3 regions of the Mesorhizobium sp. WSM4816 genome follow, and region 1 is predicted to be linked to each of the others. Evidence: riboswitches for the same ligand, from Rfam matches in the RefSeq annotation. Region 1 holds a riboswitch; each other region holds the start of a gene.

Evidence for each region. A riboswitch is a leader RNA that binds a small molecule or an ion and turns the genes downstream of it on or off. The one in region 1 is predicted to bind cobalamin.
Region 2: another riboswitch for cobalamin. It lies ahead of AC0L3H_RS32510 (ABC transporter ATP-binding protein); the one in region 1 lies ahead of AC0L3H_RS19520 (DUF1636 family protein).
Region 3: another riboswitch for cobalamin. It lies ahead of metE (5-methyltetrahydropteroyltriglutamate--homocysteine S-methyltransferase); the one in region 1 lies ahead of AC0L3H_RS19520 (DUF1636 family protein).

Annotation. Positions count from the first base shown of each region.
Region 1 covers NZ_JBVVQR010000018.1:48,336-51,604, reverse strand. Annotated here, with positions in the region: gene AC0L3H_RS19525 (winged helix-turn-helix domain-containing protein) at 1-705, shown strand, start outside; cobalamin riboswitch at 980-1,181, shown strand; gene AC0L3H_RS19520 (DUF1636 family protein) at 1,221-1,655, shown strand; gene cobW (cobalamin biosynthesis protein CobW) at 1,652-2,689, shown strand; gene AC0L3H_RS19510 (cobaltochelatase subunit CobN) at 2,708-3,269, shown strand, end outside.
Region 2 covers NZ_JBVVQR010000071.1:1,071-4,339, reverse strand. Annotated here, with positions in the region: gene AC0L3H_RS32515 (ABC transporter substrate-binding protein) at 1-635, opposite strand, end outside; gene AC0L3H_RS32510 (ABC transporter ATP-binding protein) at 632-1,444, opposite strand; cobalamin riboswitch at 1,532-1,733, opposite strand; gene AC0L3H_RS32505 (AraC family transcriptional regulator) at 1,998-2,831, shown strand; gene AC0L3H_RS32500 (bifunctional helix-turn-helix transcriptional regulator/GNAT family N-acetyltransferase) at 2,930-3,269, opposite strand, start outside.
Region 3 covers NZ_JBVVQR010000015.1:131,220-134,488, forward strand. Annotated here, with positions in the region: gene AC0L3H_RS17975 (adenosine kinase) at 56-1,048, shown strand; cobalamin riboswitch at 1,427-1,625, shown strand; partial or broken gene metE (5-methyltetrahydropteroyltriglutamate--homocysteine S-methyltransferase) at 1,741-3,269, shown strand, end outside.

The DNA of each region.
Region 1 (3,269 bases):
GCTTTCGAATGGCTGTTCTGGGCCGGCCGCATCACCACGGCGTCACGTCGTGGCTTCGAGCGGCTTTATGATCTGCCGCAGCGCGTGCTGCCGCCGGAAATACTTGCCCTGCCGGTGCCCTCCCCTGAGGATGCGCACCGCGAATTGCTGCGCATCTCCGCCCGCGCCCACGGCGTCGCGACAGCAGGCGACCTGCGCGACTATTTTCGCCTCTCTCCCGCTGACATCAAAGGCCGCATCGAGGAACTGGTCGACGCCGGCGACCTCTTGCCGGTGACCGTCGAAGGCTGGAGCAAACCCGCCTATCTTCACAAGGACGCTCGTTTTCCGCGCAAGATCGAGGCGCGCGCCTTGCTCGCTCCGTTCGATCCGGTTGTCTTCGAACGGACGCGTACGGAAAGACTGTTCGACTTCCGCTATCGCATCGAGATCTACACCCCTGCCGAAAAGCGCCAATACGGCTATTATGTGCTGCCGTTCCTGCTCGGCGAAAGGATCGTGGCGCGCATCGACCTTAAGGCCGACCGCCCGGCCGGCGTGCTGCGGGCCCATGCCGCCTATGCCGAACCCGGCGCGCCGCCGCAAACCGCCGCCGAACTTTTTGAGGAATTGAAGCTGATGCAGGGTTGGCTCGGCCTCGAACGCATCGAGGTGACGCCTGCGGGGGATCTGGGCCACGCGCTGGCGGAAGTCGCGGTTTCGTAAGGGATTGCCGATGTCGGCGCCGCCCCTCATTGCCCTGCCGGGCATTTCTCCCCGTATAGTGACGGGGAGAAAGGACGACTTGGTTTGGGATTTCGCCAATCTACAGCGTTGTAAGGCTGGGCGCCCAGGTGCGGCCGGCTTTCCTTCTCCCCGTCACTATACGGGGAGAAGGTGCCGGCAGGCGGATGAAGGGCAGCGCCGACTCGAAAATTGCCCCGCAGCGTTTCCCTCGCCGCGTCGTAGACGTGCGTTGACACAACTGCCTCCACAAGCCTAAATCCGGTTCAGACGGTCTCCTCTCGGCAAAGGGAGGAGCCAAGAGGGAATGCGGTGCGAAATCTCGATTTCAAATCCGCGGCTGTCCCCGCAACTGTAAGCGACGAGCCAAGGCCGATAACCACTGGGAAAATCCCGGGAAGGCGGCACCAAGGCGATGACCCGCGAGCCAGGAGACCTGCCGTCTAGCGACATAAAAATCCGATCGCCTGGCGGGTTTTCCGGGCAAGGAGCCTGATTTGGAACGCGACAGCAGTTTTTCGGCTGAGACAGCGGGCGTATTGTCCGGCGATGATGATGCTCTGGCCGACGTCACCGTGATCGTCTGCGCCTCCTGCCGTGACGAGACCGGCTCCGACGGCCATCCTCGCGCCGGCGAATTGTTGGCCGAAGACACGCGCCGCGCCGCCTCTGGCGAAAATATCCGTATCCGCAGCGTCGAATGCCTCGGCAACTGCAAGCGCCGCCTCAGCGCCGCTATCCTGCGCGACGGCTGCTGGAGCTATGTCTTCGGCGACCTGACCGCGACCAGCGGCGCCGATCTCATCACCGGCGCAAAACTGTTCGCCACCTCGACCGACGGCCTCATCCCATGGCGCGGCCGCCCCGATTGCCTGAAGCGCGGCCTCGTTGCCCGCATCCCTCCCCTCGACCTTTTGAAGGACCAGATATGACCACTTCCGTCTCCCGAGTGCCCTGCACCGTCGTCACCGGCTTCCTCGGCGCCGGCAAGACGACGCTGATCCGCCATCTGCTCGAAAACGCCGGCGGCAAGCGGCTGGCCATCATCGTCAACGAGTTCGGCGACATCGGCATTGACGGCGAGATTCTTAAGGGATGCGGCATCGACACCTGCCCTGAGGAAAACATCGTCGAACTGGCCAATGGCTGCATCTGCTGCACCGTCGCCGACGATTTCGTCCCGGCGCTCGACCAGATCCTGTCGCTGACGCCCAGGGTCGACCAGATCCTGATCGAAACCTCCGGGCTGGCGCTGCCCAAGCCGCTGGTCCAGGCCTTCCAGTGGCCGACGGTGAAGAGCCGGGTGACGGTTGACGGCGTCATTGCCGTGGTCGACGGACCGGCGCTGGCCGAAGGCCGCGTTGCCAACGACATGGACGCCCTGCAGGCGCAGCGCGCGCAGGACGAGACGCTCGACCACGACGATCCGGTCGAGGAGGTGTTCGAGGACCAGCTCGCCTGCGCCGACCTGATCATATTGTCGAAGAGCGACCTGATGGACGCCACCGGCTCGGCCCGCGCCAATGCCGTCATCCGCAAGCACGCCGCCCGCGCGGTGAAGATCGTGCCGGCCTCGCAGGGCAAGGTCGATCCCTCCGTGCTGCTCGGCCTCGGCCTTGCCGTCGAGGACGACATCGAGAACCGCAAGACCCACCACGATGACGAGCTCGATCACGAGCATGACGATTTCGACTCGTTCGTCATCGACATTCCGTCGATCGCCAATCCCGAAGAGCTGGCTTTGCGTGTCGCCACGGCGGCGGAAGAAGAAAACGTGCTGCGCGTAAAAGGCTTCGTCGAGGTCGGCGGCAAGCCGATGCGGCTGTTGCTGCAGGCAGTCGGGCCGCGCGTCAACCACTATTACGACCGCGCCTGGACCGCCGCCGACGATCGCCGCTCCCGCCTCGTCGTCATCGGCCTGAAAGGGCTGAACCGCCCGGCGATCGAGCGTATCCTCGCCGGCTGACCTCAGGCACGAGCCGCGATGCACATCCTCACCACCACATCCGCCTCGCTCGACGATCTTGCCGAGCCTGTCGATCTCAGGCAGACGCCTGCGGATGTCGTGGCGCTGTCCTTCACCGACAGCGATCTGGCCGGGCTGGCGGCGGCGTGGCAGGCGGACGCGGATCGCCTGCCGTCGATGCGGTTGGCCACCTTGCGCGATCTGCGCCATCCGATGTCTGTGGATCTGTGGATCGACAGCGTCGCCCGGCACGCCAGGGTTGTTCTGGTTCGCATCCTCGGCGGTTACGACTGGTGGCGCTACGGCTGCGATCAGCTCGCCTCGACCGCCCGCGCGCACGGCATAAAACTGGCGCTGCTGCCCGGCGAATGCCGCGACGAGGATTTGCGTCTGATCGAAGGCTCGACGCTGCCGCGCCAGGAGCTCGACGGCCTGCTTGGCTATTTCCGCGAAGGCGGCCCGGAGAATATGACGGCGCTGGTGCAGAGGCTGGCAAGTCTCGCCGGATCAGATGTGGCGGTCGCGGAGCCGGTTGTCGTGCCGAAGGCGGGATTTTATAAGCCGGGATTGGGCATCGTAG
Region 2 (3,269 bases), on a different contig from region 1:
GCGAACTTGCCTGATGTGAAGGGTGTGTCTTCGCCGGAGTCGTAGAGAAACACCCGCGTCCGCTCGCGGTCGCCGACCTTTGCCGTGATAGCGGCGAGTTGCGCTTTCCAGCCTGAAACGAGTTTTTCCGCCTCGGCCTCCTTGCCGAAAATCCTGCCCAGCTTTTCGATGTCGCCGTAGAGCAGGTCCATCGAGGCGGCGGGGCGGTTGTTGTCGAGATGGACGCAGCTTTCCGTCAGCACCAGCGTCTTGATGCCGTGCGGCGCCAGCGTATCTGGCGTTACCTCGCCGCCCGGCTTCATGCCGTAATACCAGCCGGCGAAGAAGAAATCGGGCTCGACCGCGACCAGGTTTTCGAGCGTCGGGTATTTCGGCGCGAGTTCCGGGATCGCTCCCTGCCCGGCCTTGAATTCCGGACCGACCTTGTACCATCCGGTGATGCCGGTCAGGCCGACGATCGACGGTTGCAGCCCCAGCGCGAAGGCCATCTCGGCCATGTTCATATCCTGGATGACGGCGCGCTTCGGCGCGGCGTCGAACGTCAGCGGTGTGCCGCAGCTGTCGACTGTTACCGGGAAAGCGAAGGCGGCCTGGGCAAGCAGGAGAGAGGCAAAAGACAGTGCGAGGCGTTTCACGGATGTTGCTCCTTGGTTAGATCAGAAGAGGCACGGTTCGGGACTTCGAACACCGTGAGTTCGCGGTCTTCGGTGGGATGGCGCAGCCGAAGCACGTCGACGCCGAAAATCTCGCGGATCAACTGCTTGGTCAGCGCCTCGCGCGGACCGGCGAGTGCCTGCAGGCGTGCCTCGTTCATCACCGCGACCCTGGTGGCAAATGGCGTGACCAGCGACAGATCATGCAGCACCGCCACGACGGTCATGCCAAGCTGCGATACGAGTTCGAGAAGTTCGCTGCGGGCGCGCGGATCGAGATGATTGGTCGGTTCATCGAGGAACAGGATTTTCGGCTCCTGGGCGATGGCGCGCGCCAGCTGGGCGCGTTGCCGCTCACCACCCGACAGCGAGCCGATCGTGCGGCCGAGCAGCGGCAGCAGGCCAGTTCTGCGAAGCGCTTCGACGACGACGTCGCGTTGCTCGCTCCTGCGTCGCCAGCCGGCATGCGGGACCCGCCCAAGTCCGACGTAGTCGATCACGGCAAGCCGCGGATCGGGCTGATCGGTCTGGCCGACGACCGCCATGTGCAGCGCCCGCTCGGCGGCCGGAAACGTCTCCAGCCGGCGTCCGGAAAATCTCACATCTCCCCCGCTCGGACGCAGCGTGCCGCATAGCATGCGCAGCAGCGTCGTCTTGCCGGCGCCGTTGGGACCGATGATGGCGAGGCGGTCTCCCGCCGCGACCGAAAGGCTGACCGCACTGACCAGGCGCTGGCCATTCGCCGTGGCGCTCAGTTCACGCGCTTCAAGAAGAGGCTGGCAGGCGTCCAACTTACCGTCACTTTCTCAATGGCGACGGAAGGAAGCTGGACCAGCCGACAAGACCGATGTCCACGTCTCCTCCCGGCACACCCCGTCCGGTCAACTCGTGCGATGGCAGGTCTCCTGGCTCGCGGGTCCTTGCGCCATCCTGCCTTCCCAGCCTTGGCCAGTGGCATTTCGGATTTTGCTCGCCGCTTACAGTTGCGGGGGCAGCCACGGCCTCGATCCGAAGATCTCACCGTGTTCCCTTTTCACCCCTCGCCTTTCGGCTTGGGGAACCATCAGTCAGCCACCCTAGTTTTCCGCCAATCCCAGCGCAATAAATTTCCGGGTTCCGGAGTGCCCGCGAGCAATGGTCTTGTCAGAACGAGCATACCGAACCTCGTAATGTAATAACGTTACGACTTAAAGGACAACGCCTGCTCCCGTCAAGCCCTTCGCCCAACGCCTTCGACTTGCCGACCAGCGTCGCATTGCGCGGTGCGCAATTTCGATCAAACTGCCTCCACCAGGAAGCGATACCATGACCTGGCCAATGCGCAGTCCCACAGCAAGGAGCCATATGAACCCGACCGAGAAAGCGCTGTGGTTCGTCGAAAGCCATCTGCCGGAGGCCATCTCGCTCGACGATGTCGCCAACAGCAGCGGCGTGTCGCGCTTTCACGTGACGCGGGCTTTCGGTGCGGCGACCGGACGTTCGGTGATGGGCTACCTGCGTTCTCGCCGGCTGACCGAGGCGGCGCGCAGGCTCGCCGCCGGCGCACCGGACATCCTCTCGGTCGCGCTCGACGCCGGCTATGCCTCGCATGAGGCTTTCACCCGTGCCTTCCGCGACCAGTTCGGCACCACGCCGGAACTGGTGCGCGCGCAAGGCTCGCTCAAAAACCTCGATCTCGTGGAGCCGATCCTGATGGACCAGTCCTTCCTCACCAATCTCGAGCCGCCGCGTTTTGAGACCAGCCGGCCGTTCCTCATCGCCGGTCTTGGCGAGCGCTACAGTTGCGAAACCAGCGCCGGCATCCCGATGCAGTGGCAAAGGTTCGGCCCCTATGTCGGCAACATTCCAGGCGAGGTCGGCGACGTCGCCTATGGCGTCTGCGTCAACGGCGACGATGCAGGCAATTTCGACTATATCGCCGGCGTCGAGGTGTCCGATTTTTCGGACCTGCCGAAGGAGTTTTCGCGCGTGCGCGTGCCGGCGCAGAAGTACGCCGTGTTCGCCCATCGCGACCACATCTCGACCATCCGCCGCACGGTCAACACGATCTGGAACAAATGGCTGCCGGCCTCCGGGCACAAGATTGCCGACGCGCCCGAATTCGAGCGCTACGGCCCCGAATTCGATCCGCGCAGCGGCAATGGCGGGCTGGAAATCTGGATACCGGTCAAAGGGTGAGAATGGCCCAGTTTTCAACTTGTGTAGGAGACTAGTGTCGAGGCGCTCCGCCTTATCTTGCCTTCTCCGTTGTCCCACAAGGGGAGAGGGGAAAGACGCTACAACTCCAGGTTCCAGTTCTGGCCGACCAGATCCTTGCCGAAGGCGTGGTGGCGTTCCTGATTGGCCAGCTTGAACCCGGCCGCCTCGTAGATGCGGCGCGCTGAGGTGAGCACGTCGTTGGTCCACAGCGTCAATTTCTTGTAGCCCTTGGCACGGGCAAAGCCGATGCATTCCTCGACCAGCCGCCTGCCGATGCCGAGACCGCGCGCCGAGGGCTCGACATAGAGCAGGCGCAGCTTCGCCACCGCGTCCGACTGGCGCACGAGAAAGACCGAGCCGACGACTTCCCCTTCCCGCTCGGCGATCCAGCTGCGTTCCCATTTCGGATCGTAGGAT
Region 3 (3,269 bases), on a different contig from region 1:
ACACGCCGGCCCCGGCGTGGCGAGAAGCCGGCTCGGCTTTTTGGCGGAGACACTGATGTCGAAATATGACGTGCTTTGTATCGGTAATGCCATCGTCGACATCATCGCGCAGTGCGACGAGGCATTCCTCGAGACCAACGGCATCATCAAGGGCGCGATGAACCTCATCGACACAAGGCGCGCCGAGCTGCTCTACAGCAGCATGGGTCCGGCGATCGAGGCGTCCGGCGGCAGTGCCGGCAACACGGCGGCCGGCGTCGCCAGCTTCGGCGGCCGCGCCGCCTTCTTCGGCAAGGTCTCGAACGACACGCTCGGCGAAATCTACGCCCATGACATGCACGCGCAGGGCGTCGCCTTCGACACCAGGCCACTCAATGGCGAACCGCCGACGGCGCGCTCGATGATCTTCGTCACGCCGGACGGCGAGCGCTCGATGAACACCTATCTCGGCGCTTGCGTCGAGCTCGGTCCTGAGGATGTCGAAGCGGACAAGGCGTCTGGCGCCGCCGTCACCTATTTCGAGGGCTATCTGTGGGACCCGCCGCGCGCCAAGGAAGCGTTCCGGCAGACGGCGAAGCTCGCCCATGCAGCCGGGCGCGAAGTGTCGATGACATTGTCGGATTCGTTCTGCGTCGACCGCTACCGCGACGAGTTTCTGGAGCTGATGCGCTCGGGCACCGTCGACATCGTCTTTGCCAACAGCCACGAGATCAAGTCGCTCTACCAGACCGCCTCCTTCGACGAGGCGCTGGCCCAGATCCGCAGGGATTGCAAGATCGCCGCCGTCACCCGCTCGGAAAAGGGCTCGGTTATCGTGCGCGGCGACGAGACCGTCACCATCGATGCGACGAAAATCCGCGAGTTGGTCGATACGATCGGCGCCGGCGACCTCTATGCCGCCGGTTTCCTCTACGGCTACACGCAAGGGCGCAGCCTGCAGCATTGCGGCGATCTCGGATCGCTGGCGGCCGGGCTGGTGATCCAGCAGATCGGCCCCAGGCCGCGGCAGAATTTGCGCCGCGAGGCTGAACAGGCGGGGCTGTTGTAGGGCGGCATTTCCGCCACGTGCTGCCCACCTTCCCGTTTGCGGGCTGTCCAGACAAGCGCGGGTAAAGCGTCGCGTACCCGTCCGTAAAGGATGGCGGTTTTCTCCAAATTTCTGATTTCTTGAGGCTCAGGGACGGGCCAGTACTGCCGCCCGATCATCAATGGCCAACACGCGCCATTTTTGACGAAGGTCGTTTTGAGCCGGGATCGTACAATTGACAGATGCCCGAGCGAGCAGGCACAGCCTGCGCAAACCGGAGAGTGGCGCAAATGGCTCAGCTCTACCCGCGACCTGCGACTTGGGAACACGGCAGGTGAACGGTTCACGTAAACACATAAACATGTCTTTATACGGCATTGATAACAAAGGGAGCTACTGCGATTGTCGGCGCGTCGTGGTTCTCCGCACGGCGTTGCCGTAGCGGAGCTAAGAGGGAAGCCGGTGCAATCCGGCGCTGCCCCCGCAACTGTAAGCGGCGAGCCAACCCACCAATGTCACTGGGGCGAACTGACCCGGGAAGACGGGGCAGAGGCTGTGACCCGCGAGCCAGGAGACCTGCCACGGTGAACAACGTCCACGGGCGGGGTGTCTGGTGGCCGCGGCAGCTCGGTGTTCATGCCGGCCTGCTAGCGCCTTCCTTGTCCCCGCTCCAAGCATCGGGGTATGGAATGAATGTCTCCCAGCAAGTTCCCATAGCAACGCTTGGCATGCCGCGTATCGGTCGCCGGCGAGAACTGAAATTCGCGCTTGAAAGCTACTGGTCCGGAAAATCTTCTGCTGCCAACCTTCTCGCGACGGCGAAGGCACTCCGCGCCGCCAGCTGGAGCGAGCAGCACGATCGCGGCGTGTCGAAGATCCCGTCGAACGACTTCTCACTGTATGACCATGTGCTCGACACCGCAGCAATGCTCGGCGTCGTGCCAGCTCGTTACGGCTGGACGGGCGGCGAGGTCCCGCTCGACATTTACTTCGCGATGGCGCGCGGGACGCAAGGCGATACTGCGGGTTGTGGACACGCCGGTCACGGGCATGCAGTTCAGGGGCAGCGCGTAACCGCAATGGAAATGACCAAATGGTTCGACACGAACTACCACTACATCGTGCCGGAGCTGGGCGACGATCAGACATTCGCCCTCTCGTCGACGAAACCAGTCGATCACTTTCTGGAGGCAAAAGAGCTCGGCATCCATACACGCCCGGTCATCCTTGGACCGGTCACCTTCCTCAAGCTGGCAAAGTCTCCTGACCAGGGCTTCAATCCCATAGCGCTCCTACCGCGGCTGCTGCCCGTCTACGAGCAACTCCTGCGGAGGCTGGAGCTCTCGGGGGCCGACTGGGTGCAGATTGATGAGCCGGCGCTTGTGCTCGACCTTAGCCCGAACGAACGATCTGCCTTCGAATTCACGTACGGCCAGCTGTCGAAAGCCGCGCCCAAGTTGAAAATTATGCTGGCGACCTATTTCGGGCCGCTGGGAAACAATCTCGAGACCGCGCTTTCGCTGGGCCTGGCGGGCCTGCATCTCGACCTCGTGCGCGCTCCCGAGCAGTTGGAGACGGTTGGTCGGCTTGCACCGAAGGATCTGGTGCTCTCACTTGGCTTGATCGACGGCCGCAATGTCTGGCGCGCGAACCTGGCTGCCATTCTCGACCGCATCAAGCCGATCGTTGCCGGCTGGCCGCTGGATCGCGTCGAGATTGCGCCTTCCTGCTCGATGCTTCATGTGCCGATGGACCTGCGGATGGAGACCGCGCTCGATGTGGATGTCGGTTCGTGGCTGGCATTCGCCGCCTAGAAGAGTGAAGAGCTGCTTGTGCTGGCCCAAGCCTTATCCGAAGGCAGGGAGGCCGTAGCAGGCGCACTGAAAGCTTCTGCCGAGGCGGCCGCGGCGCGCGCAATGTCTGGAAAGGTCCATGATCCGCTCGTCCATCGGCGGGTTATCAGCATTGACGGCGCCATGAAGCAACGAAAGAGCGCATTTGCCAAGCGCTCGAGAATCCAGGCTGACACGCTCGGCCTGCCGCCGTTCCCGACGACGACGATCGGGTCCTTCCCGCAGACGCCCGAGGTGCGCAGGGCGCGCTCCGCTCATGCGAAGGGCCGGCTGAGCTATGTCGATTACCAGGCCTTCCTGAAGAAAGAGACCGAGGCGGCGGTCCGCTGGCAGGAAGAGATCGGGCTGGACGTGCTGGTACATGGCGAGTTCGAACGAAACGACATGGT